4 regions of the Colwellia sp. E150_009 genome follow, and region 1 is predicted to be linked to each of the others. Evidence: predicted binding sites of a transcription regulator. Region 1 holds the regulator's gene; each other region holds the start of a gene.

Evidence for each region. The regulator FNR, encoded in region 1, switches genes on or off when oxygen is low (the NO sensors DNR and NnrR bind a similar motif). The targets are predictions, from matches to a motif close to TTGATCTAGATCAA.
Region 2: a site for FNR is predicted at 1,966-1,979, ahead of ACE1OF_RS18430 (putative zinc-binding protein). Genes of this name have one in related genera too.
Region 3: a site for FNR is predicted at 2,522-2,535, ahead of hemN (oxygen-independent coproporphyrinogen III oxidase). Genes of this name have one in related genera too.
Region 4: a site for FNR is predicted at 5,522-5,535, ahead of ACE1OF_RS09670 (adenosylcobalamin-dependent ribonucleoside-diphosphate reductase). Genes of this name have one in related genera too.

Annotation. Positions count from the first base shown of each region.
Region 1 is NZ_JBHFOM010000015.1:4,152-11,656, forward strand. It holds gene ACE1OF_RS08715 (hypothetical protein) at 1-48, shown strand, start outside; gene ACE1OF_RS08720 (glucosaminidase domain-containing protein) at 72-932, shown strand; gene ttcA (tRNA 2-thiocytidine(32) synthetase TtcA) at 1,002-1,913, opposite strand; gene uspE (universal stress protein UspE) at 2,098-3,036, opposite strand; gene fnr (fumarate/nitrate reduction transcriptional regulator Fnr) at 3,175-3,894, opposite strand; gene ACE1OF_RS08740 (sulfite exporter TauE/SafE family protein) at 3,991-4,719, opposite strand; gene ccoS (cbb3-type cytochrome oxidase assembly protein CcoS) at 4,716-4,940, opposite strand; gene ACE1OF_RS08750 (heavy metal translocating P-type ATPase) at 4,951-7,431, opposite strand; gene ACE1OF_RS08755 (FixH family protein) at 7,435-7,505, opposite strand, start outside.
Region 2 is NZ_JBHFOM010000061.1:428-7,932, reverse strand. It holds gene ACE1OF_RS18445 (tetratricopeptide repeat protein) at 1-489, shown strand, start outside; gene ACE1OF_RS18440 (HvfA family oxazolone/thioamide-modified RiPP metallophore) at 675-1,082, shown strand; gene ACE1OF_RS18435 (DUF1456 family protein) at 1,251-1,916, shown strand; gene ACE1OF_RS18430 (putative zinc-binding protein) at 2,094-2,510, shown strand; gene ACE1OF_RS18425 (hypothetical protein) at 2,648-3,784, opposite strand; gene ACE1OF_RS18420 (DUF3301 domain-containing protein) at 3,825-4,127, opposite strand; gene ACE1OF_RS18415 (DUF3549 family protein) at 4,189-5,226, opposite strand; gene ACE1OF_RS18410 (pseudouridine synthase) at 5,318-6,154, shown strand; gene ACE1OF_RS18405 (hypothetical protein) at 6,147-6,410, opposite strand; gene ACE1OF_RS18400 (alpha/beta fold hydrolase) at 6,847-7,505, opposite strand, start outside.
Region 3 is NZ_JBHFOM010000017.1:1,698-9,202, forward strand. It holds gene ACE1OF_RS09435 (DUF1285 domain-containing protein) at 490-1,020, shown strand; gene hemN (oxygen-independent coproporphyrinogen III oxidase) at 1,079-2,449, opposite strand; gene ACE1OF_RS09445 (TraR/DksA family transcriptional regulator) at 2,669-2,980, opposite strand; gene ACE1OF_RS09450 (DUF2489 domain-containing protein) at 3,025-3,513, opposite strand; gene yihI (Der GTPase-activating protein YihI) at 3,525-4,121, opposite strand; gene ACE1OF_RS09460 (VOC family protein) at 4,265-4,795, opposite strand; gene purU (formyltetrahydrofolate deformylase) at 4,953-5,813, opposite strand; gene ACE1OF_RS09470 (VF530 family protein) at 5,916-6,146, opposite strand; gene ACE1OF_RS09475 (glutathione peroxidase) at 6,298-7,044, opposite strand; gene hutG (N-formylglutamate deformylase) at 7,311-7,505, shown strand, end outside.
Region 4 is NZ_JBHFOM010000017.1:47,246-54,750, forward strand. It holds gene ilvG (acetolactate synthase 2 catalytic subunit) at 1-1,340, shown strand, start outside; gene ilvM (acetolactate synthase 2 small subunit) at 1,342-1,629, shown strand; gene ilvD (dihydroxy-acid dehydratase) at 1,871-3,733, shown strand; gene ilvA (threonine ammonia-lyase, biosynthetic) at 3,733-5,289, shown strand; gene ACE1OF_RS09670 (adenosylcobalamin-dependent ribonucleoside-diphosphate reductase) at 5,624-7,505, shown strand, end outside.

The DNA.
Region 1 (7,505 bases):
AAATCAGATAAAAATTCATCAGACAGTGATGATACCTTTTCTGCATAAACCGACTTATTTATGGAATTCTTATGAAAAACTCAATACTAATTAAGGTTGAATTGTTTTTGTTCGCTATTTTTTTGATTGCCCCTTTTACTTTTTTGAAACCCACGGTAATGAATAAAACGATTGAATCAACACCAATTGAAATAAAAGCCAAAACACAAGCCCAAGTAACTGCGGATGAAAAATCTGAAAAAATAATTAAAAAAACAGTTGAAAAACCTTTACATAATGTGGAATTGCCAGATTTTGCTGCAATAGATGACATAAAAACCAAAAAGAAAAAGTTTTTTAACTTTATAAAACCTGTTGTGGTTAAACAAAATAGAAAACTATTAGAAACTAGAGCAAAGCTTAATACTTGGATTGAAAAAGTATCACTAGAATTACCTTTATCTGAACAAGAACATCAAGAATTAAACCGTTTAGCAAAGCAATATCAAGTAAATAAAAATGCGTCAACATTAACAAAATTAAATGCTCTGTTATCACGTGTTGACATTATTCCTATTCCATTAGTTTTGGTTCAGGCAGCAAATGAGTCGGCTTGGGGAACCTCTCGGTTCTCTCGTATCGGCCTGAACTTTTTTGGTATTTGGTGCTATCAACAAGGATGTGGCATGGTGCCAAGTGGAAGAAGCACTGGTGAAATACATGAAGTGGCTGCTTTTCAGAGTCTAGAAGAAGCGGTTGTACGGTATTATAAAAACATTAATACTAACAATGCATATAATGTGTTTAGAACCATACGGGCTGAATTACGGTCACAAGAACAAAATCTTAACCCTACAGTACTTGCAACAGGCCTATTACCGTATTCTGAACGTGGTGTAGATTACGTCATTGATATCACTAATATGCTAAGACATAATCAACAGTACTTTTAGCTATAAGGATAGTTGGGGAGTATGAAGTGAAATCAATATATAAGTTATTGTATTATAAAATGTATGGTATTATTTCACTTCAATCACATTTAACTCATTATTATGCTTAGTTGTATTACTAAAATTGTTATCTATTTCAGCTTCATCAAATGCTAGATCACCACCATTGATTACACCTGATGTACTATCAATATTTTTGAAATTGAATAAATTACCGTCACAAAGGTGAGAAGGTACAATGTTTCGCATGGCTGTGAACATTGACTCTATTCTGCCTGGTGATTGCTCGTTCCAGTCGTTTAACATGCGTTTAATATTTTGTCGTTGCATATTGGGTTGAGAGCCACATAAGTTACACGGAATAATTGGAAACTGCTTTAGCTCGCCGTATTGAATTAATTCGCTTTCTTTGCAAAATGCTAAAGGGCGAATAACAACATGCTCACTATTGTCTGAAACCAATTTGGCTGGCATAGCTTTCATTTTTCCACCATAGAACATATTTAGCATCAAGGTTTCAATCATGTCATCACGATGATGTCCTAAGGCAATTTTAGTTGCGCCTAAGTTTTTGGCTGTTTTATAAAGTACAGCACGGCGCAGTCTTGAGCATAAACTACAGGTGGTTTTTCCTTCAGGAATTTTATCTTTTACTATGGTGTAGGTATCTTCTTCTATTACATGGTACTCAATACCTAAGCTGTCTAAGTATTGAGGCAGAATATGTTCAGGGAAACCAGGTTGTTTTTGATCTAAATTTACCGCGATTAATTCAAAATTAATTGGCGCGGATTCTTTTAATTTCATTAGAATACTAAGTAAGGCATAACTGTCCTTACCGCCTGATAAACACACCATGATTTTATCGCCATCTTCAATCATATTGTATTCAGCTATGGCTTGACCAACATTATGACGTAGGCGTTTTTCTAATTTTGATAGTTGAGATTTTTGCACGGCTGTTAAGCGGGTAGAGTTCATGTTGCAGATTCTTTAGTACGCAGAATGTAAAGTGATAGATTTTACGCCATCGATTTTGCGGCGCATTATTTTTCGAGGTATTATAGGACTTTTATACTTTTAAAGCTAGTTGATACTATAGGGGATATTGTCATAAGGGGCCTGTAGTCAGCCCCTTGCTATGATATGTTTTTTTGGATAATAATTATTCTAGCGGTGAAACATAGCCATCAGGTTTTAGTGCTAATACATCACAGTCAAGTTGATCAATAACGTGTTCAGCGGTGTTACCTATTAAAGCTGCTGATATACCTGTTCTACCTATGGTGCCCAATATTACTAGCTCAGCATCAATTTTTGTTGCTACGTGCTCGATGACTGTTTCGGGCAAACCTTCTTCAACATGTGTGTTATCAATACTAATATCAAACTTATTTGCATGAGTGATCATAGCTTGTTCGTGATGCTTAAGCATGGTGTCGTTATATTCAGTTGAATTAAACTCAGGTATTTCAATAGCAATATTAACAGGCGTACCAGGAAATGAATTAACTAAATGGACATTACCTTTTATAAGTTGTGCTAATTGTTTGGCTTCTTGTGTTATTTTTAGATTGAGTGAGTGGTGTTCTGCTTCATCACTGCCAACATTAACTGCAGCGAGAATATTACCATTGCTTGGCCATTCATGCTCTTTTACAAGTAGTACTGGGCAGGGGCATTTTCGTAATATGTGCCAATCAGTAGGTGTAAATACAACGGATTTTAGTTTGTCATGTTGATGAGTGCCTTTAATTACAAGATCGTATTTTTCTTGAATAACACGCTCAACAATGGCTTCAAAGGGGCGGTTATGCCAAACAACTTGGCTCGTTATTTTAATCTCAGGATTTAAATCACTAATGATGTCAGTAAGCCAAAGTTCTTTATCTTTGATTACTGATTGGCGCATTACATCACGTTCATCACTTGAGAGAATTGTGGTCATTTCATAAGAGAAGTCGAAAATACTTAAAAAGGCCGTAACATTAACCTTATTACCACTCGCGTCGATGCTGATGGCTAAATCAATTGCTCTTTTTAATGCTTTTTGATCGTTAGTTGTTGGGTCAATAACAACCAAAATGTTTTGATAGGTATTCATGATAACTCTCACCTTTGCTATAAATTAAGTAAAGCCTACCTATGTTTATAGCAAAAATGAAGAATTAATGCTTGTTTTAAATCAATTTTTTTAATATTTTAATAGTAGCTTAACTATAAGTTTATCGCTAAAAGTATTTTATAGCTCAGAGCAATCTATTAATTCATCAATGTCGAGTATGGTAATAAGCTTACCATCAACTTTTATTAAACCATTTTTATGGAAGCGGTTTAATAAACGACTGATTGTTTCAACGGTTAAACCAATATAATTGCCAATATCACTGCGTGTCATGGTTAAACGGAATTCAGAAGAGGATAGACCTCTAGCATGATACCTGTCACTTAAACTAACTAAAAAAGTAGCAACTCGTTGTTCAGCATTTTTTCTGTTTAATAAAGTTAGCATTTCTTGATCAGTGCGAATTTCATTACTCATTAAACGCAAAACTTGTTTTTTAAGTTTAGGCATAGTGTTTGATAACTTGTCTAAACTATTATACGGAATTTCACAGATCATTGATGTTTCTAGTGCTTGGGCAAAACTTTTATGTTCTGAATCAGCAATTCCATCAAAGCCGAGTAAATCACCTGCTAAATGAAAACCTGTGATTTGTTCTTCACCTTGCTCATTTACAGTGAAGGTTTTAAATGTACCGGAACGTATAGCATAAAGTGCGTGCATTTCTTGACCATCAGTAAACACTTTATCACCTTTATGAAATGGACGTTTACGATCAATTATTTCATCAAGGCTATCTAGCTCTTGATTATTTAGCGTGAAAGGGAGACAAAGTTCACTAATGCTACAGTTTTGACACTTAATATGCTGTGTACCAGGGCAACTATTCTTTGGCATAGATTACTCATTAATATTAGAGAAATAGATTGTTTTTAAATACCCTTACTACAGCATAAGGGTATTTGCTCTAATTCCTTGGACTAGACTATGGTATTAGAACATTTGTTGATATGCAACAATAAAACTGTAAATACCGTAGGATATTAGAATTAATGCCATTGTTTGTCTTACAAGTGGCTTGATTAGGTGCTTTTTCATACTAGTCATGCCAATAGAAAGGGTTAACAGGGCAGGTAATGTTCCTAGACCAAAAAAAAGCATAATGCTTGCCCCTGAAACTATACTACCACTTGCTAAAGCCCAAGTCAGCGTTGAATAAACTAACCCACAAGGTAACCAGCCCCAAATAACACCTAGTGATAAAGCTTTGGCAGGTGAATTGACTGGAATGGCCTTACTGGCTAATGGGGAGATATATTGCCATAAGTACTTCCCTAACGCTTCAATGCGGTTTAGCCACATTAGCCATTGTCCGAGGTATAAACCAAGTAAGATCATGAAAACTGCAGAAATTATGCGTAAGGCGGCAAGAGGGGCTCCAAGATTTTTTGCTGCAATAGAGCCAGTAAAGCCAACAATGGCACCGATAAATGCGTAAGAAGTAATTCGGCCTAAATTATAACAAATAACTAAAATGGTTTTGTTGTAAGCTTTACAGGGATTTTCTTGATTATTAACGGGAATTTGTTGATTTTCATATTTATGTGGGACTGGTGTTGGTAGAGCAGAGGTAAGCATAGAAGTAATGCCGCCACACATCGCAATACAATGACCAGAGCCAAGTAAACCAATCACAAAAGCGGAGAGCAAATCAAGATTCATTTATCTATTCGCTGATTATTAACTGTTTCTTGCTGTTTATCGGTGTTATGTGTAACTTGCGACTTATTGTTGCTTTCATCTTTAGCATCATCAAACAGAATACTCATGCCTTGTTTCTCTAAATCTTCAAACTGTTCAGTTTTTACAGCCCAAAAAAAGAGATAAATACCAAGAGCAGTGAGTAATACGGCAATTGGAATTAATATATAAATAATACTCATATCTTTACTCTTAGTGTGGTTTAGTATTGAAAGCTGATGCACTGTTTTTTAGTAATCGTAATGAATTACTTATGACTAAAATTGAACTGACAGACATGCCAATAACAGCCATATAAGGAGTAATAAAACCACATACCGCTAAGGGGAGTACAATGGCATTATAACCAAAAGCCCATAAGTAATTTTGAAAAATAACACGTTTGGTTTTTATTGAAACATGGTTCAATATATTAATACTTGATAACTTATTATTTAACAAAATTACATCAGCACCGCTTTTGGCTATATCTGTACCACAACCCATTGCCATAGACACATGAGCCGCGCCAAATACAGGTGAGTCATTCACGCCATCGCCTATCATCGCTATATTGATATTTTTATCTTCTTGATTTTTAATAATAGCCATTTTATCAGTTGCACTTAAATTTCCATAGCATTGAGATATTGATAATTTTTGGCCTATTTTATCACACGCATCTTGATTATCACCAGAAAGCATTAGTGTTTTATGGTTCATATTAAGACAATCAATTACTGGTTTAGCATCGTCTCTTATTTTATCTTTCAGATAAAATGCCGCAATAAGTTTGTTATCAGAAACTAATACGCAAGACGCATTGATTAAGTCTTGGTGTTCTTGCTTTGATGTTGATAATAACCAGCTTGCTTTACCTATTTTGTAAGACGTTCCGTTGACCTCTCCACTCACACCTTGCCCAGATAAAACCTCAATGTTATTTGCTTTTATGTTGTAATCTCTGTGTTCTACAAACGGTTTTGCAAGCGGGTGCTCTGAGTGTGACTCAAGTGCAGCGGCTATTGCTAAGATATCTTTTTCTAAATATTGAGTATTCTTAATGATAATTTTATCAATGGTAAATTCGCCCGTGGTTAGCGTTCCAGTTTTATCAAAAGCAAAGTAATCAATATTAGGCATTGTTTCCATAACGTGGGCTGATTTAATCATAATACCATCACGATTTAATCGAGTGGTAGCACAAGTTAATGCGGTAGGTGTTGCTAACGATAAGGCGCAAGGGCAAGTGGCGACTAACACAGATAAAGTAATCCAAAAAGCCTCTTCGGGTAAATGTTGCTGCCAATATAAAGCAGTGCCTATTGCGGTAAGTAAAATAATTGCCACAAAATATTGTGCCACTTTGTCAGAAAAACGCGCTAATTTAGGTTTATGTGCTTGAGACTGTTCACTTAAACGAATTAATTGACTCAAAAAAGATTGGTTACTGGGCTGTTTTACTTCTATGGTTAGGTTACCGTCACTATTAATAGTGCCAGCAAAAACTTGGTCATTAACTGTTTTGGTAACAGGTAATTGTTCTCCAGATAACATAGCTTCATTTACTTGACTATTACCACTGATGATAATGCCATCAGCAGGAATAACTTCGCCTGGCTTTATGAGCACTACATCACCTTTAATTAACTGCTTAGCAGCTACAAGCTCTTCAATATATTTATTGGTGTCTTCAAAATTTGTTATTGATAATTCATCAATGTTATTTGCTTTACCGATTCTGATTGCTGTCATAGGCATAAGTTTTAACAAATTGGCAGAGACTTGTGCAGCATAAGACCGAGCTCGGAATTCTAAAAATTTGCCAATTAACAATAAAAAGGTAAACATTGAAACTGATTCAAAATAAACCTCGCCTTGCTGAGTTATGGTTGCCCATGCACTTGCACAAAAAGCTAATATGATCGCAATAGACACAGGTACATCCATTGACAAACGTTTCATTTTTAGCGCATTTATTGCACCAGTATAAAAAGGAAAAGCACCATAAGATACAATAGGAACAGCTAAAAGAAAGCTAACCCAACGCATGTATATTTTATTGTGCTCAGCCATGTCAGAAAATGCACCAAAATACAAACCCACAGCTATCATCATGATTTGCATCATTAAAATTCCACTTATACCTAAGCGTTTAATGAAAATTTTACTTGTGGCTTTGTTTCGTTGTTCAATCTCATTGGCTTTAAAGGGCAATGCCTGATAACCAATATGCTCAATGGCATCAAGAATATCACTGAGTTGTAAAATGCTGTCTTGCCAAACTATAGTGGCTCGTTGAGTTGTGGCATTAACGCTGATCTTGATAATACCCTCAAGTTTGGTTAACTGCATTTCAATTAACCATGCGCAAGCTGCGCAACTGATACCTTCAATGGTTAAAATAGCTTCTTTTGAATCTTTATTTTGATAAATAAACTCACTTTGTAGTATTTCTTTATCAAGTAATTTATTTTTTTGTTGCTGTTGAAACTTAAGTTCTTCAGGAATTAAATTTGCACCTTTTTGAGCTGGTTCGGTTCTAAATTGATAATATTGCGTGAGATCATTATCAACAATAGTTTGGGCAACTGCTTGGCAACCAATACAGCACATAGGCTGTTTTACTTTGTTAATGGTAACGTAAAGATTAATGCCTTTTGGAATAGGCTCATCACAATGAAAACAAGACATAGCTTACTGTGCTTTTGTTGGATCTGGAATTATATCAATAAAGTCATTTTGAGGAAGGCTAATGGTGTCTTGAA
Region 2 (7,505 bases), on a different contig from region 1:
CTTGAAAAAGAATCTCAAATTAAAACGTTAGCAAATTTATATTCTTCTAATGAATCGCCATATAAAGCTGCGAAGTTATTAGAAAAACATATTGCTTCAGGTTTAGTTAAAAGAGATGACAAGAATATTTCAACGTTAGCAAATGCATGGCATGCCGCACAACATGTTAGTACAGCTGCTAAATATTATGGTGAGTTAGCTAAAATGACAGGCGAAGCCAAACATTATAGCAAGCAAGGTATGTTATTAAAGCAGGATGAACAGTTTGCTAAAGCAATTCCAGCGTTGAATAAAGCATTAGAACTAGGAGTTAAAAATAAGGGGCGTATTTATATGAGTATTGCAGAATCTTATTTTTATCTTGAAAAATATAAAGAAGCCTATGCGGCTATCAATAAAGCAATGGATGATCCAAAGTCACGTAAAGCGGCTAAAGGTTGGAAAGGTTTTATTGTTGATACTGCTAGACGTAAAAATATCTCAATCTAGTTAAATAGACCTAGTAGTTTATTGTTTTAAAGCCAGATATTCCTTGCAGGAATACTGGCTTTTTCATTACTATAGACAAAATTAAATAATATTTGAAATTTTAATACTAATATACTGGTCCATCTATAAGGTAATAAAATTAATACTATTGTGGGTATTTGTAATTAATAATAAGGAAACATGCCATGAATTTACTGAAAAAATCAAGTCTAACTGTTATTACTGGTTTATTGGCTTTTGCCTTTTTTGCTAGTAATGTAGTTAAAGCTGAAACAAACCCGTTTACCACTCAAGACATTGTTACTATTGTTGCTGCTGAATCTAAAGGAGATAAGTGCGGTGAAGGCAAATGTGGTGAAAGCAAAGCCAAAGCCAAAATGAAGTGTGGTGAAGGCAAATGCGGTGAAAGCAAAGCCAAAGCCAAAATGAAGTGTGGTGAAGGCAAATGTGGTGAAAGCAAAGCAAAAGCCAAAATGAAGTGTGGCGAAGGTAAGTGCGGTGAAAGCAAAGCTAAAGCCAAAATGAAGTGTGGCGAAGGTAAGTGTGGTGAAAGCAAAGCTAAAGCCAAAACAAAATGTGGTGAAGGTAAATAAGCTGCTCATCAAGCAATTTTTGTTTTTAAAACGAGCTTTTGCTCGTTTTTTGTTTTTTGATAAACAATATTTTACTTATATCTCATCTGTTATCCTCGATTTTAATATCAGTGTAAAGCTGCTAAAATAGAGTATCTTACTTAATACTTTTCCCAATTAGGAATAAATTTGAACAATAATGATGTGCTGCGTCGATTGCGCTATACTTTTAACTATAACGATAAAAAGATGGCAGCCATATTTTTATCTGCTGGCATAGCGGTTACTAGAGAGCAAGTGAGTCGATGGCTTAAAAAGGATAATGATATAGATTATCTTTGTTGCCAAGACGTCGATTTAGCGTCTTTTTTAAATGGATTTATTAATGATAAACGTGGTAAAAAAGAAGGTTCCCAAGCTTTGCCTGAGAAGCGTTTAACCAATAATATTATCCTCACAAAATTGAAAATAGCACTTGACTTAAAAGCTGAAGAATTGATTGAATTACTCGATAGTGTCGGGTTTAGTTTAAATAAAGCTGAGCTAAGTGCTTTTTCAAGAAAAGTAGAACACAAACATTACCGAGAATGTAAAGATCAAGTGCTGCGCAATTTGCTACAAGCAATAGATAAAAAATATCATGTTGCTAGAACCGAAAAATTAGAAAAAACTCCGCCTGCCAGTAATAATTATAAAAGCAAAGTTCAACATAAGCATAAAGCTAAAAGTAAGTTAGCAGACCAGTATATTGAGGGAGCAAGGCCTAATGCTAGTGCCATCTATAATAATCCAGCTAACAGTAGCAATAATAGTGAACCTGCGCGTAAAGTACTTAAGCTTAAGTCTAAAAAATAGCTCTTAAAACTGAGTTATAAAAACAAATTTTAAGTGAATAATAGAAAGGTTGATGTAAATCAAAACCGATTTATTTTGTCTTGCTAGAATCGAATGATCGGGATTTTATATGGTTCGTTAATGTAATTATAACGCCCTTTTGATCTAAACTACTTTAAGCAAAGAGAGACAAACACTGTGTCAGAAATTAAACCTAATGAACAAATAGACCCACAAGAAAAACCTATTGTGTATTCTTGCTCAGGTTGTTCTAATTTAGCTCAAATGGCACATAATATATCACTAAACCTTGATGGTGATGGAATTGCAGAAATGTCATGTGTTTCAGGTGTTGTTGGCAAAGTAGAGCCTATTATGGAATTAGCCCATTCAGGGCGTCCAATTATTGCTATTGATGGGTGCGGGTTATCGTGCACTAAATCATGTTTAGCTGTAGGGGGGTTAAGCCCTGATTATTATTATCAAATTAGTGATTTAGGCTTTGAAAAGCGTAGTAAATGGAATGATTCTTTAACAGAAAATACCATCGCAATGAAAAGTATTTATGAGCAACTATTTGCTGAAGGTATAGGGTTTAATCATAAAAAAAAGTAAATAATTGAATATATGAATAAAAGTGACAACGGTCTTATAAGGATTTGTTATTGAACTCTAAGACCGTTTGATGGATATTATTTAAACTTGGCAGTTATACAAAATATGCTACAGGATCATACAAAATCTTACAGGGGCTAATAATCCACCCATTGAGCATATTCTTCATTTCTTCCTAAAGCCGCTTGACTTCCCTTTAATGAGAAATCATAGCCACATAATGTAAAGTTGTTACCAAATGCTAGTGCTTGAATAAGTGCTTTACTGTCTAGTGGTGAAAAATAAGCAAAATAGTTTTTATTACCTTCTTCATCGGCACTGCTTTCCACTTGTACTGATAATGTTCTTATTGGAGCGCCCTTATTAAAGCTGATTTCTTTACAGCTTGCATCCCCTTGTGCAGTTTCTTGTGACCATAAAGTAGTATCCTTAACTTCATCAGCTTCCCAATGAATACTGATTCCTTTATGTTTTGACAAGTACAAAGTATAATTATCTGGCATAGCTAAAGGGTGTTCTCTTACAAACAAAGGGTTAAAGTTGACTAATGGTTGCTTTAGCTTGATTTCATTTACATTATTAGCCCCATTAAAGAATTTTACTGTCCATGAGGTTGCAATAGCAATCAGTATTAAGCCAATTACAGTAGAGATAATCAGTTGCGCTTTTTTATTAGTTAGTAACTTTAAGCGTATTGTTTCGCCAATATCATTTGGCTTCTTAAATGTGGCTTGATCTTGTACATAATCATTTTTATCAAATTCATGCGCCTGAAAAGTTGAGTGGCTAGTATTTTCGAGGCTTTCTGGATTAGTATTAATAAGTGTTGGCTCTATACGAAATTTTGTTTTTTTGTGATGAGCCGCTTCTGATTGGTATTCTTGCATATCAACTGGGCCACAATAGCCTAGTATAAAATTAAGCTTATTAGCACTTGGGTAAGTTAATAATACCGCAGAGCAAAGTACGGGAATAATAACTAGATAATGGCTGCTATTCTGTTCAGAAAATACTAAGGGTAATGCTATTAGTATAAAAGTTAGGCAGGGTGCTATTAACCATTTTCCATTTAGTTTAGCATCATGTATTCGTCTTAGGGTTGTAGAAGCAAGTATTACCGTGAAAAGCCCTAAAAACAGAATAAAAACAAAAATATTGTCTGAAAAAATAGGGGATAACATAATAAACAGTAAATATATGCTACTACAAATAGCAAAGAATCTTGGTCTATTATCAATACCTTGCAAACAAAAAAGTGACTTTAAAAACTGCACTATATCTCCTTATAATTTAAAAACTTGAATATAATAATTATTAATGTACTCGATAAGGTGGAATATCAATGTTATTTAACTTTAATCCATATAAGCTTAATGTTGCACAATTACTCGACTCCCCATCACCACTAAATTCTATATCAAATAGACTAAACCATATTATTCCTTGATTTGTGTTAAAGCGTGGTCGGCTTGAGCGTCTTGCTATAGCAATAAATTGTAAATGGTTCTGGTCACAATATCGATTTGCATGAACAAATGCTGCTTCAGATACTTTTCTTAAATAAATAAAATACCAACAAAGTAAACAGATTAATAAGAGATAATAAATATTTTCCATGGTGATTTAAGTAACCTTTAGTGTTTTATAGGATGTGTCACAATATTAGATAAAGTAAGAGCTAGTTAAATAGTTGACCAATAGCATGTGACAACTCGTTGCTACGTTCTGGAGAACGCATACACTCAAAAACAATAGGACGGATGCTTGGAATTGATACTAAATCTTTAAATATACTATTAAACAATGGGGTATCTTTACAAAGAACCAAGTGTTCAAAGTAAATCATTAATGTTTTATTTTCATTTAATGTAGGCCAACATCTACCAGAAAGTGTGATGAGTATTTCAGGAGGTATATATTGTTGCTCTAAAAGTGTATTAATGAATGTCTTAACGTGTATATGGTTACAATTACTTGCTAAGCTACGAAGTAGATGTTGTTGTGTTTGAATTAGCGTTTCATTTGGTTTGTCTTCAACTGATTTCAATGTCTTTTGTAATAAATTTAATAAAGCGTCAATTAACTCATTTGAAAATACTTCGTTTTCTAATGCGCTACATAAGGGGAATAATACTTCAGCAGGCATATGAGGTAGAGCATTTATTAATTTTTGACTATGTTTATTTTCATTAATGCGCACAGCAAAGTCAGTGATACCTTGAACGCCAATATCTTTCCAATTATTCCAATCCGTTTCCTTATTAAGGTAGGTTAAAAATAATGTAAAATAGTCACTTGCTTTCTGCTTTAACTCAAACTTAATTTTACTATTTAATGCGGCTAACTTGTATTGTGCAAGTGTAAATAAATACGGATTATTTTTAAGTAATTCTGTTTGTTGCTCATCGGTATCTTGTGTTAAGTCACTACCAAGCGCTTTTATAATGATGGCAATAAAATGATTACGCGCGCCTTGATTCAATAAACCACGTTCGTCAAGTGGTAGTTTCAATAACCAGATAAAAGGTTGCGGTGATTGCTTTTGCCAAAATACAACGGCAAAACAAGCATGCCCCTGTGAAGGGGTAGGGTAGGGTATTTGGTTTAGTTCTATTTGTTCAAATTGTTTTTTCGGTATTTTATCTATCTTGCGACCTATATCGTAAATGCGAAATTGAGAATTTGAAGAGTGAAGTAACTGTGAAATAGTGTCCATAATGGAAAATAGTTAACCAAGTAAAGAAGAATTGAGTCTGTGCGCCATTATAGAGATAATGTGCTTATCTAGCAAAATTTAAAATATAACTATGTCCTTTCAATTAAATACTTTAATTCCTGAAAAACCTGTACTAACTATTCTTTACCAAGATGAATATTTAGTGGCAGTAGATAAACCTGCTGGGTTATTTGTTCACCGCAGCTTTATGGATAAATATGAAATTTACTTTGCTTTACAGTTGGTGCGAGATCAAATTGGTAAGTATGTATATCCTGTTCATAGACTTGATCGACCAACGTCTGGCGTGTTGTTATTTGCGTTAACTAAAGAAGTAGCTCAAAAGATGAATACAGCATTTACTGAAAAAACTGAAGAGGGCGTTGAGGCAAATGCAGGAATTGATCCCATGTGTGAAGCAGATCTCATTAATAAAACACAATTAACCAAAATTTACTATGCTTTAGTGCGAGGTCATATGCCAATAACAGAACAGAGTAATCTGGTTGATTATGCACTTAAAGAAAAACTAGATAAATTGGGTGATAAGTATGTTAGTCGAGATAAAGCATCTCAATTAGCACAGACTTATTATAAGGTGATCAAGCAAGCAACTTTGCCAATTGCCCTAGGTAAATTTGACAGTGTACGTTATTCGCTAGTGAAATTAGCGCCTATTACAGGAAGGCGTCATCAAATTCGCCGTCATCTAGCACATTTACGTCACCCTATTATTGGTGATATTAATTATGGCGATAATAAACAAAATCCTTTTTTTATTAAACATTTTGGTTTTAAACGTTTAATGCTTATTGCTAAATCTATAAGTTTTATTCATCCAATCACTCGAAAGAAATTAATAATCAATGCTCACTTTGATGAGCAGTGGCAGCAGGTTTTCAATGCACTTGAATGGAAAATTAATTAGGTGCAGTGATGTTAACGGCATTGATATCATGTAAAATAAGATCACTATAAAGATTATTAGCTCGATAACCTACTTTGTTGTTATGTTTATTACCTTTAATTTCAACGCCGTAATTTGCGAAAGCCCCTGTATAGTTTATTCTTTCCTGTTCAAAAGCGATCATCATGGCTTGATCTGCAGTGACAGGTCTATTTAAAAGGGCCATCATTAAATGATGATCAGAATGAGGTATACTCTGTTGAGTATTTTGATTCATGTCTGTTAGTTTTCTATTATAAAATTCTACATTTGAATAACTATAGTCATCAATATAATAATTATTTTCTGAATAATTTTGCGTGCTAATATGCTTTGTCGTACTCGTACTACAAGCGAATAAAAAAATGCTGCATAATAAACACAGGTAATTTCTAATCGTAACGCAATTCAAATATCTGACACTTAGAAAGTACATAATCAACCTTTACAATTAAATAGTTTTTATAATTTAAGATTGAGCAAGTGTTATGCCAATTGGTTTTTTGACGTGTGCTTTTGATTTTTAGTCTAGTTAACTTGTTAAAATATAAAGGTTAATTATTTCTAATAAGTTAACTGTGTTGATAGGTTTTAATCACTATGTTTTACTTTGATACTTGACTTTTTTCACCGTCAATTTTTTGCTATGTTAGCTATTATAGTAGGATTTTGTTTTAATTTTTCTCTATCTCTATTTGGAAATGTTCCAAAATATTAGTGAGCATATTTGCTGTTTTCTCTGGTTGTTCAAGCGGAAACATGTGCCCACCGGGTGTTGTTGTCAATTGAATGTTTTTATTTAATTTAGCAAATTTTTTAAAAAAGCTGTGGGGACATACATCAGTGTTTTCAGCATATATCAGAGCTGCAGGCATCTGTAGCTTGTTTTTATAGCTAGACAAGTTTTCAGCTAAATTCCTGAATATGTCTGCTTCTACCTGTGCAGAAAAAGCTAATTCTAATTGCTCATTCTTCTCTACTATTCCATGTTTAACATAGTCAGCTAAACACCGTTTATCAAAATTTTTAAATAATGAGCGTTTGGCGAACAGTTTTGCTACGTCCGTATTCAATGGCCAAGACGTTCTTCTTACTAAGGCCTTGCCTGATGGGCTAAACTTATCTATAAGTCGTGTTTTTTTGATGAACTTCATTGCAAATGCAGTACTTCCTGTTATTACAGGGGGGTCTAACATAATTAAACCTTTAAATAATGCTGGTTGTTGACAAGCTGCAATAAAAGATAAAACCCCCCCAAAAGAGTGTCCAATACCTATTACACTTTCTTTTTGGTGAGCTTCTAGTTGTTTTTTTACAAAGTCAATCAACTCAT
Region 3 (7,505 bases), on a different contig from region 1:
GGTTTTTATTTACTTTTTGTCCGCACAGGATACGCACAGGAATAGTTTATGGTTTTGATGTTCCATCTAAAAATTAGCAAACAGAAAAGTTGTATTAAATAAAGGATAAAACAACTAAATACCGCATGGTTACTGAACTGATGGAGTGCTTAATAATTTTTCGAGGGAGTATTAAAGATGGGGTGGCTAAAGGGACTTGAACCCTCGACAACCGGAATCACAATCCGGGGCTCTACCAACTGAGCTATAGCCATCACTGAACAACTTCAAATGCCTTGCCTTAATTTAACAATGATAGGAAAAGCGCGAGGAATATATTGCATTTATGCAGTGATTGACAAGAAAAATATTAGCTTTTGGTTTAAGTAACGTAAATACTATATATTAGTCCTTAAAGATACTTACTATTCAGTAGTATAGTGAAGATATACCACAACACCTGAATGTATTTTCTTTCATCAATCATATTGACTCTAAGTAGGTTATGTTATGTCTTTAGATAAGATTTCAGCTCAAATAAAAAATCACGGTGATAAAATCCCTCCTGTTGAATTATGGGATCCTGAATATTGTGGTGAGATAGATCTTCAAATAAAAGCAAATGGAGATTGGTTTTATGCTGGAACTATTTTCAAACGCCCTGCTCTTGTTAAACTTTTATCTTCTGTGCTCAAGAAAGAGCAAGGGGATTATTATTTGGTAACCCCTGTTGAAAAAATAAAAATTACCGTTGAAGATGCCCCATTTGTTTTAACTCAATGGCATTGGCAAGATGAAAACAAAACAATCATGGTAGTTAGTAATAATGTTGGTAACGAGTTTATCTTAAATGCCCAGCACCCAGTCACACAAAATGATAGGGGTGAGCTTTATGTCAATGTTCGTCGTGATCTACTAGCAAAGGTTCATCGGAATGTGTATTACCAATGGGTAGATTTGGCTAAAGAGGTTAAAACGAGCAAAGGCACTGAATTAGTGTTTACCAGTGATAATTATAACGTTAGTTTAGGTGTTCTTTAACGTGACAGTAGCTCGCCCTTCTTAGTTATTGCTACTGCCATTTATAAATTAATATTGGTTAAATCACACGTGAAAAACGTTGTTGATTTATGTGTTTTTTCATATAAGCATCAAAACTCATGCAAATAATACGTATGAGTAAGCGTGCTTTCTGGTCAATTTTAATAAACGTAGGTGAGTTTTCAACTAAACCATCTTCAATAAAAGTATCTAACAAAGGTAAGTCTTGGGCAAAATACTCATTAAAACAGATGTTATATTTCTTACTAATTTTTTCTTTATCTAAATAAAGATTACACATAAGTTCGCGAATCACTTCGCCACGTAACAGATCATCATCACTTAAACTAACACCACGCTCAAGTGCGTGTTGCTGACTATCGATTGCTTTATAATAACTTTGTAAATCTTTAATATTTTGACCAAATGAACGCCCAATACTACTAATTGATGACACACCAAGCCCAAGTAAATCACAACCGCCTTTGGTGGTATAACCTTGGAAGTTACGGTGTAATGTGCCATTACCCTGCGCAATAGAAAGTTCATCATTCGGTTTAGCAAAATGATCCATACCAATGAAGTCGTAGCCATAATCACATAGCGTTTCAATTGATAATTTCATTAAAGCAAACTTAAGTTTTACGTCTGGCAACCATTCGTCACGCAATTTTCGTTGCGAAGCAAATCGGCTTGGTAAATGGGCATAACTAAACAACGAGATACGGTCTACATCCCATTCGTGCGCTTTATCTAACGTTTTCTTGAAGTTCTCAAGGGTTTGGTGCGGTAATCCATATATCAAATCAATATTAATAGACTGAAAACCAACCGATTTTGCATGACCAATAAAATCACCAATAAATTGTGTTGATTGCACCCGGTTTATTGCTTCTTGAACTTTTAAATCTAAGTCTTGAACCCCTAAACTTAACCGATTGAAGCCCAGAGAAAATAAATGTTCTGCAAGATCCATTTCAATTTCACGCGGGTCAATCTCAATACTCATTTCTAAGTCGTCTGAAAAATCAAATTTTTCTTTTAATAACGCCACTAACGTGCTTATTTGCTTATGGGTTAAAAAGCTTGGTGTACCACCACCCCAGTGTAATTGTTTAACTTTATATTCAGTAAACAGTGGTGCTTGTAAGGCAATTTCTTGCGCCAAATAGTCAAGGTAAATATCAGCTTTGTCACGGTGACGCGTAATAACTTTATTACAACCGCAGTAATAACAAAGGGTATGGCAAAAAGGAATATGAACATACAAAGACAATTCACGATTAGGTGAAGATTCTACAGCATGAATAAAATCATCATGTTTAAAATCATCATGAAATTCTAATGCAGTAGGATATGAGGTATACCTCGGACCGCTTGTATTGTATTTGCTAAGTAATTGAGGATCGAAAAATTGACTTACTTTCATGATATTACCAGTAACTTATCAGAGCTTGAGATGTTAATAACACTAATTATACATTAGTTGGCTTTGTATGTATTGATCAAACACAACCTATTTCTTTCAGGCGCAGGCAATGTTTGTAAGAGGGTATGTCAAGTTGAGTTATAGGGAAAGTAAAACCACTTCAAATATCGATAATGAAACAAAGTGAAGTGGTTTACAAAATTCATCTTCAATTAGCGGTTAATCCGCACATTTAATGCACTTTTCGGCTGCAGGCTGTACAGCTAAACGTTGTGTGCTAATCGTGTCACCACAGCCTTGGCAAATACCATAACTTCCATTTTCGATACGATTAATCACGTTTGATAAATGTTGGATTTCAATTTTAGCTTCAGACTCAAGCGCATTGAGCACTTCATCATTTTCGCGCTCGCCGGCCTGCTCAGACCAATCTGCATCTCTTCCGCCAGCAAAGTCACGATGGATAGCGCTAATACGATCTTGTAGTTCAACAATACGCCTAGTAAATTGTGCTTTTAATTGTTCTGTCATAATGATTACCTCGAAAATGCATAACAACTCAATGTCGTTATAACTTATATTTTCAGTATACTCATTCTTTCAGTAACGTATTGTTGAAGTAGATCAAGATCTGCCACTATTTCACTATGTAATTGTGCTTCAATGGACATACGTTGATAATCTTCTTTCATTCGCTGTTTTTTTTCTAGCTGTTTGCGCTCGTCTAGAATTGAAAGATGTTTTATCTCATTATATAACTTAAATATGGCAGGAAATTGTTGAGCCAATTCAGGGCTTAGTTTTAATGAATCGAGTAGTACCGATAATCGCCAACACCCCTCACTAAAGTCACATTGCTCTTCTTTCATCGCACGAACAATTATTTTTACACTGGCAAGCACTTTATGATCATGCCTTGCCAAAGCTTGTTGATGTGCTAATTGGGCTTGCTGTTGGGCTAATTTTTGTGCACTCACTTGTTTTAATAATTTGCCCGCATAAAAAGCTAAACTAACGACAATAATAACGGCTAAAACTAGGGCAATCAGCCAATAATCATTCATATTAACTGCCCTTAATCGAGTTCTTTGTCATTACCATATAAAGAATCAGATAAAGAAGAGTTATCTAGTTTATCCCACAAATCATCTTCTGATTTCACCTTAGAGCTAACAGTTGGCTCTTCTTCATTGTCTAACTGTGCACTTATCTCCTGATGACACTCCATTAACTCATTGAAGTAATTAACTTCTTCTTTAGTTAATTCAAGTTCGTCTTCTTGTTTTGCCAAAATAACTTGTAATCTGTCATCCGCTTCAATGTTTTCGAGTTCTTGAGCCAAACTAAGTTCTTCATCACCTTTATGTACTGTGCGAATAGCAGCAATAGGATCTTTAGACGATTTTTTAGTTTTATTAGCTATAGTTTTTTGAGCAACTTTAACCGCGCCACCTAAATCAATAGGTTTTTTGCTACCAATACGGGGATCTTTTTTTTGATTCGTATTTTGGTCTGTGTGGTTATCTAATTGGGCTTCTTGCTGGCGATTGCCTGGCTTTTTACCCGTTTTTTTGCGCACTCTTTTTTCAACGCTTGCTAACTCAACCTTGCTTAGCTTAGGTTTAGCTGTTGGAGCACCACCAGGTTTTCTAGATTTTTTTGTACGAGACATGGACTTATTACTTTTCTAACGGTTAATTACGCTATTTTACGCCATTAACGGTTAAAAAGTAATTGCTAGTTTTGAGTAACGCGTGATTAGTTATCCATAACGCTGAAATATTTTTTAGTTACTTATTACTAAAAACTAATAGGTTAACTTTTTTCATGCAACCAAGCAGCATGCCGTGGCGCTCGTTTAGTTTTCGACCACTCTTCAACCATTTGATAACCCACATTGTTTAACTGTTGATATTGTTCTGGAGTTCCTGTGTTGGCAGCCAATTCTAAACGATGTCCGTTTGGATCAAAAAAATAAATAGACTTAAACACTCCATGATTAACAGGACCTAAAACATCAACACCTTTTTGTTCTAATGATGTTTTCGCTAATACGAGTGCTTCAACGCTTTCCACTCGTAGTGCTAAATGTTGTACCCAAGCAGGGGTATTTTCATCTCTCCCCATTTCAGGCGAATTAGGAATTTCAAAAAAGGCGAGCACATTTTCATTACCAGCATCCAAAAAAATATGCATGTAAGGATCAGGCGCCTTTGTTGATGGTACTTCGTTTTCGGCAATAGCTAACACTAAGTCCATGTTTAACTTATCTTTGTACCAATCTGTTGTTTCTTTAGCGTCTTTACAACGATAGGCCACGTGGTGTATTTTTTCAATTTTAATCATATGAGGACTTTTTAGGGGTGTTCTAAAATATATCCTAATTTTAAGCACACCTATTCTCAGTTCACTAGTAGTTGGCTTTAATTAACCACTTAGCAAATGTCAGCAAATCACTACGCCTATTTGTATAGATACTTGTACAAGAGGATTTTTTATTCTGTTAAGCAAGTATTACCGTTTTATCACCATTTAAACAAACTCGTTGTTCTGCATGAATTCGTACGGCATGGCTCAAGGCTGTTGCCTCTAAATCGTGCCCCATATGTACCATTTGTTCAATGGTAAAAGTATGGTTAATTGGTTTCACTTCCTGTGCAATAATAGGGCCTTCATCTAAATTAGCTGTAACATAATGAGCCGTCGCACCAATAACTTTTACGCCACGAGCATGCGCTTGATGGTAAGGACGAGCTCCTTTAAAACTAGGTAAAAATGAATGATGAATATTAATAGCGCGACCTGCTAATTTTTGGCATAAATCATCAGACAATATTTGCATATAACGTGCAAGCACTAATAAGTCAGCACCGCATGTTTTCATCAAATTGAGTATTTGTGCTTCCTGCTCTGTCTTAGTGTCTTTACTAAGAGGTAAATAATGAAAAGGAACACCATGCCAATCCGCTAATGACTGACAATCTTTATGATTAGACAATACCGCTACAATATTAATTGGCAATACACCTGATTTCCATTTTGTTAATAATGACACTAAACAATGATCATCTTTTGAAACAGCAATCACTACATTGGGCACATCAACTTTATTACGAAGCTTATACTCCATGTTTAATGGTTTGGCTAACTTATCTATGGCGTCAATAAATTCATTCGCAGACACGGTTAAATTGCGATCATCAAAGGCAATACGTGAGAAAAAAGTTTCTGTGTAAGGATCACTATATTGCGATGTTTCAGTAATAAACGCGCCATGCTCAAATAAGCTTTGTGAAACTTTAGCCAAAACGCCAGTGTTGTCAGGGCATTGCCAAGTAAGAATATAGTGGTTAGGTGTAGTCATGATATTTTGTTAATGATGAAAAAGAAGCGGTATCATTGGTTATTTTGGCAAATTTTTCCAGTATTTTAATAGCATTTTTGGCTATATCTTTATATTTTCCGTTTAATTATTCGATAAACGATGCTTGTTTTGAATATAAAGCTGCTCAACCTTTTCTCTTGCCCAAGGGGTTTTACGTAAAAACTTTAAACTTGATTTAATACTAGGGTCTTTAGTAAAACAATTGATGTTGATCTGTTTTCCTAATGCTTCAAAACCAAAATAGGCTTCAAGTTCAGTAACTATCGTTTTTAAGGTCACACCATGTAATGGATTATAAGGTTGATTGTTCATGGAATGCGCTTACTCACTAAAAACAGACTTACTTAAAGGAGTTTTATTATATCAAAACTATTCAAAACCGCACAAAAAAAAGCGCATTATCTTCAAACGATTAAGAAGACAATGCACTTATGGTGTATGTAAATAGGATACTAGTTAATGATTATGCGAAATAATTCGCTAAATCGTCAGCACCACCAATATGTTTTCCATCAATAAAAATCTGTGGCACAGTGTCAGCATTGGTAATTGCTCTCATTGCTGAAATACTGATTTCATCACCTAAAGTTAGCTCTTCATAGGCTAAACCCTGTTTGGTAAGTATATCTTTTGCTCTCGCACAATGTGGGCAGCCTGGTTTTGTAAATAAGCTGACTTTTACTGTTTGAACCGCTTCAGGATTAATATAGGCAAGCATTGTATCAGCATCAGACACTTCAAACGGGTCGCCAGGTAAATCAGGTTCAATAAACATTTTTTCAATAACCCCATCTTTAACCAACATTGAATAGCGCCAGCTACGTTTACCAAAACCAATTTCATTTTTGGCTACTAACAATCCCATGCCTTCAGTAAACTCACCGTTACCATCAGGAATAAAACTGACATTTTCAGCACCTTGATCAGCAGCCCAAGCATTCATAACAAAGGTGTCATTCACTGAAATACAAATAATTTCATCAACACCGTTTTCAGCAAATTTACTCGCTAGCTCATTATATCGCGGTAAGTGCGTTGAAGAACACGTTGGTGTAAAAGCACCAGGTAATGAAAAAACAACCACTGTTTTTCCTGCAAAAATTTCTTGGGTATCACGTTTGGCCCAATCGTCATTAATACGCATAGGAAACGTTACTGAGGGAACTTTTTGACCTTCTTTATTTTCGAAATTTACATTTTGAGTAGACATAATATTTCCTTAATTTATCTATATAAATTGAGCTTGGATTTAATAATTCAAACTTGATTAAACCATTATCAAGTAAACATGCAACCAATTAAAGTGATTTAAACAGATACTATCAATCTAAAAAAACAATACACTGTATTACGACTACATTATCACAATATTGTAAGAAACTAATATAGCCAAAATATTTGCTTATCACTAACTCAACATGATAAGTTAACATACAACTTGTATATACAACTAAAATCAACCTAAAAGAGTTAATAATGAATTCTACATATTCTCTATCGCCAGGTAATATAAGTATGTTGATCAGTATGCCCCACAATGGTGAACAGATACCTAAAAATATTGCAGAGACCATGACTAACAAAGGCCTAAAGGTTGCTGACACCGATTGGTATATAAACCAATTATATGACTTTGCAAAAGCAATGGGTATTTATATTCTTGCGCCAAAA
Region 4 (7,505 bases), on a different contig from region 1:
CTATGGGTAGTGATGCTTTTCAAGAAACTGATATCTTTGGCTTATCGCTTGCTTGTACTAAACATTCTTTTCAAGTGCACCACGTAGATGAATTAGAAGATGTTTTACACCAAGCCTTTGAAATAGCGCTTGAAGGTAGACAAGGCCCTGTACTTGTAGATATTCCCAAAGACGTACAAATGGCCACTGTAGTGCAAAACTTCAAATCAGCAGCACCACTTAAAAACAAAGTTAAATTACCATTGGCAGACATTACCAAAGCGCTTGATTTATTAACTCATGCTAAACAACCCATTCTTTATGTTGGTGGTGGCGTTGGTATGGCAAACGCTATTGATGAAGTAAGAGCATTTGCTAAAACAACAGGCATTCCATCTGTTTCTACATTAAAAGGTTTAGGTGCCTTAGATAATACCAATGCAAACTATATTGGCATGTTAGGTATGCATGGTACTAAAGCTGCTAATTTGGCTGTGCACGACTGTGACTTATTGATTGCTGTGGGCGCTCGCTTTGATGACAGAGTAACAGGTAAACTAGACCAATTTGCCCCAGATGCCAAAGTAATACATTTTGATATAGACACGGCCGAAATTAATAAGCGTAGAAAAACTGACGCGCCAATTTTAGGTGATTTAAAGGCCAACTTACCCTTGCTTACCATGCCTTTAAATATTGAAGTTTGGCAAACAAAAGTACAAGAAATGAAAGCTAACTGTGCATGGCGTTACGACCATCCTGGTGAGAGTATTTTTGCACCTGCTGTGTTAAAAGAAGTTAGTGATTTAATGCCAAAAAATACCTGTGTCACTACCGATGTTGGTCAACATCAAATGTGGGCAGCACAACACATGACTTTTGATGATCCTTGTAACTTTTTAACCAGCGGTAGCATGGGAACCATGGGCTTTGGTTTACCTGCGGCAATTGGTGCTCAAATTAGCCGACCACATGACACGGTAATAGCTGTTTCAGGTGATGGTTCAATTATGATGAATGTACAAGAATTAGCAACTATTAAACGCTACCAAATTCCTGTTAAAATAGTGCTGATTGATAACGCAAAACTTGGCATGGTACGCCAATGGCAAGACTTATTTTTCGACGGTCGCTTAAGTGAAACTGATTTAGCAGACAATCCTGATTTTTGTATGTTAGCGCGCGCTTTTGATATCAAAGCAAAACAAATAACAAAGAAAAATGAAGTCACTGCCGCAATAAATGAAATGTTAGATCACGACGGCCCATACTTACTACAAGTGAAAATTGATGCTTGTGAAAATGTTTGGCCATTAGTACCACCTAACAGTGCCAACAACGAAATGATGGAGAGCGCTTAACATGAACACCTTGTCTTTCAATAAATATACGTTAATCATCATGACTGATGATAAACAGGTTGTACTAGAACGAATTTTACAAGTAACGCGTTATCGAGGTTTTTTAATCGATGGCATTACAGCCAGCGTTAATAACGCCAACAATATCGCTACCATTGAATTATTAGTCAGTAGTGATCGTCCTATTACGCTTTTAATTGACCAAATTAATAAACTGGTCGACATCAAGAGTGTCAAAGTAGACAATAAGACATCACAGCTATCTAATAAAAAAGAATGTAGTGCTTAATACCTTATTAAAAGCACTATAAAATATTTAACTACTATACGGCCTATTAATTAAATCGTTATAGGCTTAATTTTCATTAAAAGAATGAGTTAAATAGCAATAGGTAAGTTTTAACATTGAAGCATCGTTGAATAAGGCACTAACTTCAACCAGTGCCATTTTTACTTTGCTTAATAACCAAGCTCAACCACATATTCAAAATCAAATTTACGACTCTATATTCAAAACGGGACTCAATATCATGCCTAAATTAAGATCAGCAACTTCAACTCAAGGCCGTAATATGGCTGGCGCTCGAGCTCTCTGGCGTGCTACAGGAATGACTGATGGCGATTTTGGTAAGCCAATCATTGCCGTTGTTAACTCTTTTACTCAATTTGTGCCTGGCCATGTACATTTAAAAGACATGGGACAACTTGTTGCTGGTGCTATTGAAGAAGCAGGTGGTGTTGCTAAAGAATTTAATACCATTGCTGTAGACGACGGTATTGCTATGGGTCATAGCGGTATGCTGTATAGCTTACCTTCTCGTGATTTAATCGCCGATTCTGTAGAGTATATGGTGAATGCTCATTGTGCTGATGCCATGGTTTGTATTTCTAACTGTGACAAGATTACCCCAGGCATGATGATGGCAGCTATGCGCATTAATATTCCTGTAATTTTTGTTTCAGGCGGCCCCATGGAAGCAGGCAAAACCAAACTAAGCGAACAAATCATTAAACTAGATTTAGTTGATGCTATGCTTCAAGGTGCCGATCCTGAAGTGAGTAACGATCAAAGTGATCAAGTAGAACGTTCAGCTTGTCCTACTTGTGGTTCATGTTCTGGTATGTTTACCGCCAACTCAATGAACTGTTTAGCAGAAGCACTCGGTTTAGCCCTACCAGGCAATGGCTCTATGTTAGCGACTCATGCCGATCGCGAAAATTTATTTTTGAATGCTGGTAAACAAATTGTTAAGTTAACTAAACGTTATTATCAAGATAACGATGATTCAGCCCTACCGCGTAATATCGCTAATAAAAGCGCTTTCGCCAATGCCATGTGCTTAGATATTGCCATGGGCGGTTCAACAAATACTATTTTACATCTACTTGCCATCGCCCAAGAAGCTGAAATAGATTACACCATGGAAGATATGGATAAATTATCACGTCTTGTGCCGCAACTATGTAAAGTCGCACCATCTACCCCAGAGTATCATATGGAAGATGTACATCGTGCGGGTGGTGTCATTGCAATTTTAGGCGAATTAGCTCGTGCTAACTTATTAAAAACAGATGTACATAACATATTGGGTACCTCGTTAGCTGATGTCATTGCCAAATACGATATTACCTTAACTGATGATGAAGACATTAAAAAATTCTATCGTGCTGGCCCTGCAGGTATTCGTACTACTAAAGCCTTTAGCCAAGATTGTCGTTGGGATACCTTAGATGATGATAGAACAAATGGTTGTATTCGTAGTATTGATAATGCTTTTTCAACTGAAGGCGGGTTAGCAGTATTATCGGGTAACATAGCCATTGACGGCTGTGTGGTAAAAACCGCAGGCGTAAGTGACGACAATCTAATATTCACTGGCCCTGCTCATATTTTTGAAAGCCAAGATGATGCTGTTGCAGGAATTCTTGACGGTAAAGTGGTTGCAGGCGAAGTTGTTGTTATTCGCTATGAAGGCCCTAAAGGCGGCCCAGGCATGCAAGAAATGTTATACCCAACCACTTACTTAAAATCAATGGGATTAGGTGCAAAATGTGCATTACTTACTGATGGGCGTTTCTCGGGTGGTACATCAGGCTTATCAATCGGTCATGTTTCTCCAGAAGCTGCTAATGGCGGCGCTATCGCCTTAGTTGAACAAGGAGATATTATTCATATTGATATTCCAAATCGTAGCATTAACTTAGACGTTAGCAGTGAAATAATGGCTGAGCGTAAAGCAGCAATGGAAGCTAAAGGGAGCAATGCATGGAAACCTAAAGACCGAGTTCGTCCAATTAGCTATGCGTTAAAAAACTATGCCATGTTAGCAACCAGTGCTGATAAAGGCGCGGTAAGAAACCGTGATTTACTCGACGGACTTGTAGGTAAATAATGACGAATACGCAAAGCCAAGCGTTGCTCGCACAGCATGCCGAGCAACTTGATTATTTAAGACGCATATTACTTGCACCTGTTTATGATATTGCTATTGAAACAGAGCTGACACACTTAACAAAATTATCTACCCGTCTAAATAATCAAATTTATTTAAAACGAGAAGATCAACAACCTGTGCATTCATTTAAGTTACGAGGTGCTTACAACAAGCTTTCTAATTTAAGCGAAGCTGAATGTATTCATGGCGTTATTGCTGCTTCGGCAGGTAATCATGCTCAAGGTTTAGCGCTTGCTGCTAGTAAATTAGGCATAAAAGCAACCATTGTTATGCCTAAAACAACCCCAGACATCAAAGTTGACAATGTAAAGCGTTTTGGTGGTGAAGTTCGCTTAGTGGGTAATAGTTTTAATGAAGCACAAGAAGCTTCCATTGAATATGCAAAAGCGGAAAACAAAACCTTGATCCACCCTTTTGACGATGTAGACGTTATTGTGGGTCAAGGCACAGTAGCCAAAGAACTATTACAGCAACATGCTAAAACTGATGTCGTTTTTGTTCCTGTGGGTGGTGGTGGCTTACTTGCTGGCATCGCTGTTTATTTAAAGCAATTAAGTCCAAACACTAAAATTATTGGTGTAGAAGCCGAAGATTCTGCATGTTTGAAAGCCGCCTTAGCTGCTGGTGAACCTGTAAATTTACCTCAAGTAGGATTATTTGCTGACGGTGTTGCAGTAAAACGCATTGGTGAGCATACATTTAATTTAATTAAACGTTACTGTGATGATGTAATTACCGTAAGCACCGATGAAATTTGTGCCTCAATTAAAGATATTTTTGAACAAACACGCGTTATCGCTGAACCTGCAGGCGCATTATCACTAGCGGGACTACAAAAATACTGTTCGACAAACGATAAAACTGATCAGTCATTAGTTGCTATATTATCAGGTGCTAACATGAACTTTCATAGTTTACGTTATGTTTCTGAACGTTGTGAATTAGGCGAGAAAAAAGAAGCAGTGCTTGCTGTAACAATCCCCGAAGAAAAAGGCAGCTTTAAACGTTTTTGCCAAACCATTGGCAATAGAGCGATTACCGAGTTTAATTATCGCTATACAGGCGAAGCAAATGCGAATGTTTTTGTGGGTGTTCGTTTAAGTGGCAACACGCAGGAGCGTCATCAAATACTTGACCTTTTAAGTAATGCTAACTATCAGGTTAATGATTTCACCGAGAATGAATTAGCAAAACTGCATGTTAGATATATGATCGGTGGAAAAAACAAAACCGCAAATAGGGATGAACGCCTATTTAGTTTTGAGTTTCCTGAACATCCAGGTGCATTAGAAAAATTCCTTGATGCTATGGGTGGCATTTTTAACATCACTCTCTTTCATTACCGAAATCATGGTGCAGCATTTGGTCAAGTACTCGCTGGTTTTGAAGTCAGCAAGGATAAAGAAAGTGAGTTTTTTGAACATTTAAATGCCTTAGGCTATCAGTTCGAAGAAGCAACAGAAAATCTTGCCTATCAGGCTTTTCTTAACTAACTTAAACTAACTTTTTCTTTATTTTTCTATTAAAAGGGGAGCTATTTCCCCTTTCTAACTCTAGCCCCTTTCTTAAAATCAATGCCTTGCTTCTAAGTCTTTTAATTCTCACTGAGCGGGAAAGAACTTAATCAACTTGGTATTATTACGCTCAGAATAAAAAAACAATAACACCATATATTGTGCCAAATCAAACAAACAACACAACATATAGAATTACGTTGACAAACATGTGATTTCGATCAACTATTCAATTTATAAAAATCACGGGTGTCCGTCTGTTATAGAGCGGTCATTTCACCGCACTATGCTAAAAATCATAAGAAGATAAATAATGAATAATGAGATAATTAAAGAAAATATTATGGAAGATGCTCTCACAACGTCAGCCGTTTTTGATCCCAATCATTTACAACTTGCTTCTCAAGATATTTGGCGTTCAAAGTATCAATTAAAAACCTCATCAGGTACGCCTGTTGACCATAGCGTTATCGATACATTTGAGCGTGTTGCAGAGGCAATTGCAAACGTAGAAACAACTCCAGCAAAACAAAAAAAATACCGTGAAGAATTTTTATGGGCATTAATGAATGGCGCAATACCCGCAGGGCGTATTATTTCAAATGCAGGTGCTGACGAACAAAAACCTACGGCATCAACCATTAATTGTACGGTATCCGCAACTATTGAAGATTCAATGCAAGGTATCGTGGGTGAAGCCGTTAGTAAAGCAAGCTTAACGCTAAAAGCAGGTTGTGGTATAGGTTATGATTTTTCAACCATTCGCCCAGACGGCGGTTTTGTTGCGGGTGCAGGTGCAACCACATCAGGCCCCTTACCCTTCATGGATATTTTCGACACCATGTGTAAAACCGTTTCCTCTTCTGGTGGACGCCGCGGTGCGCAAATGGGCACAATTGATTGCCAACATCCAGACATCATGGAATTCATCAAAGCAAAACGTGAGGATGGCCGTTTACGCCAATTTAACTTATCCATATTAATTACCGACCCATTTATGGAGGCGGTCAAAGCTGATGCCGATTGGCAATTAGTTTTCCCTACCAATAAAAATGAAATTAATCTGTTAGGACTTAACTATGAGCCTGACAATAATACTGATGAAGTAATCTGGCGTGAATGGCCATTAACAATGGACGGTTACATAGTAAACCATGCAGGTGAAACTGCCTGTAAAGTATATAAAACAATCCGCGCAAAAAATTTGTGGAACATGATCATGAATGCAACTTATGACTATGCGGAGCCAGGTTTTATTTTGATTGATAAAGTGAATGAATATAATAACAATTGGTTTGCCGAGCTAATTCGGGCAACCAATCCCTGTGGAGAGCAGCCATTACCACCAAACGGGTCTTGCTTATTGGGGTCTATTAACTTAACTGCTTTTGTCAGTAATCCATTCACCGCACAAGCGAGTTTTGATTGGGAGCGCTTTAAAAAAGTTGTTCGTATTTTCACACGTATGTTAGATAACGTAGTAGAAATTAACGGTTTACCTTTGCCTGAGCAAGTAGCTGAAATAGAAAACAAACGCCGCCACGGCATGGGTTATTTAGGTTTAGGCTCAGCCATGACCATGCTTGGTATGAAATACGGTAAAAACAATTCGGTAGAATTTACCCGAGAAGTGACTAAACACCTTGCATTAGAAGGATGGCGAGAAGCAACCAAGCTGGCAAAAGAAAAAGGCGGTGCACCATTCTTAAACGAAATGTATACCATAACCGGTGCTTTATTACATAAACGTCCTGAATTAGCAGAAAAATACAAGTTAGGTGATCAAGTTAAAGGGGTTGAATTACACGTTAATTACAGTCGTTATATGAAAAATATTGTGGCTGAATTAGGTGAAAAATGGGTAAAAGATGCACTTGCAACAGGGCTACGATTTACTCATCACAGCTCTATTGCCCCAACAGGAACCATTGCCTTATCATTAGGAAACAACGCCAGTAATGGGATAGAACCAAGTTTTGCCCATGATTATAAGCGTAATGTGATTGTCCCTGGAAAATCCACCAAGCAACAAGTTAATGTGCGTTCTGCCGAAGTATTAGCGTACGAACGTTTAATGAAAAGCACGCATGGTAATGACTGGGAATTGCCCATGAGCAAAATAGGCTCAGTATCATCATTAGATTTATCCCAACTACCAGAAAGTTTTGTTGATACCTCAACGGTAACCCCATCAG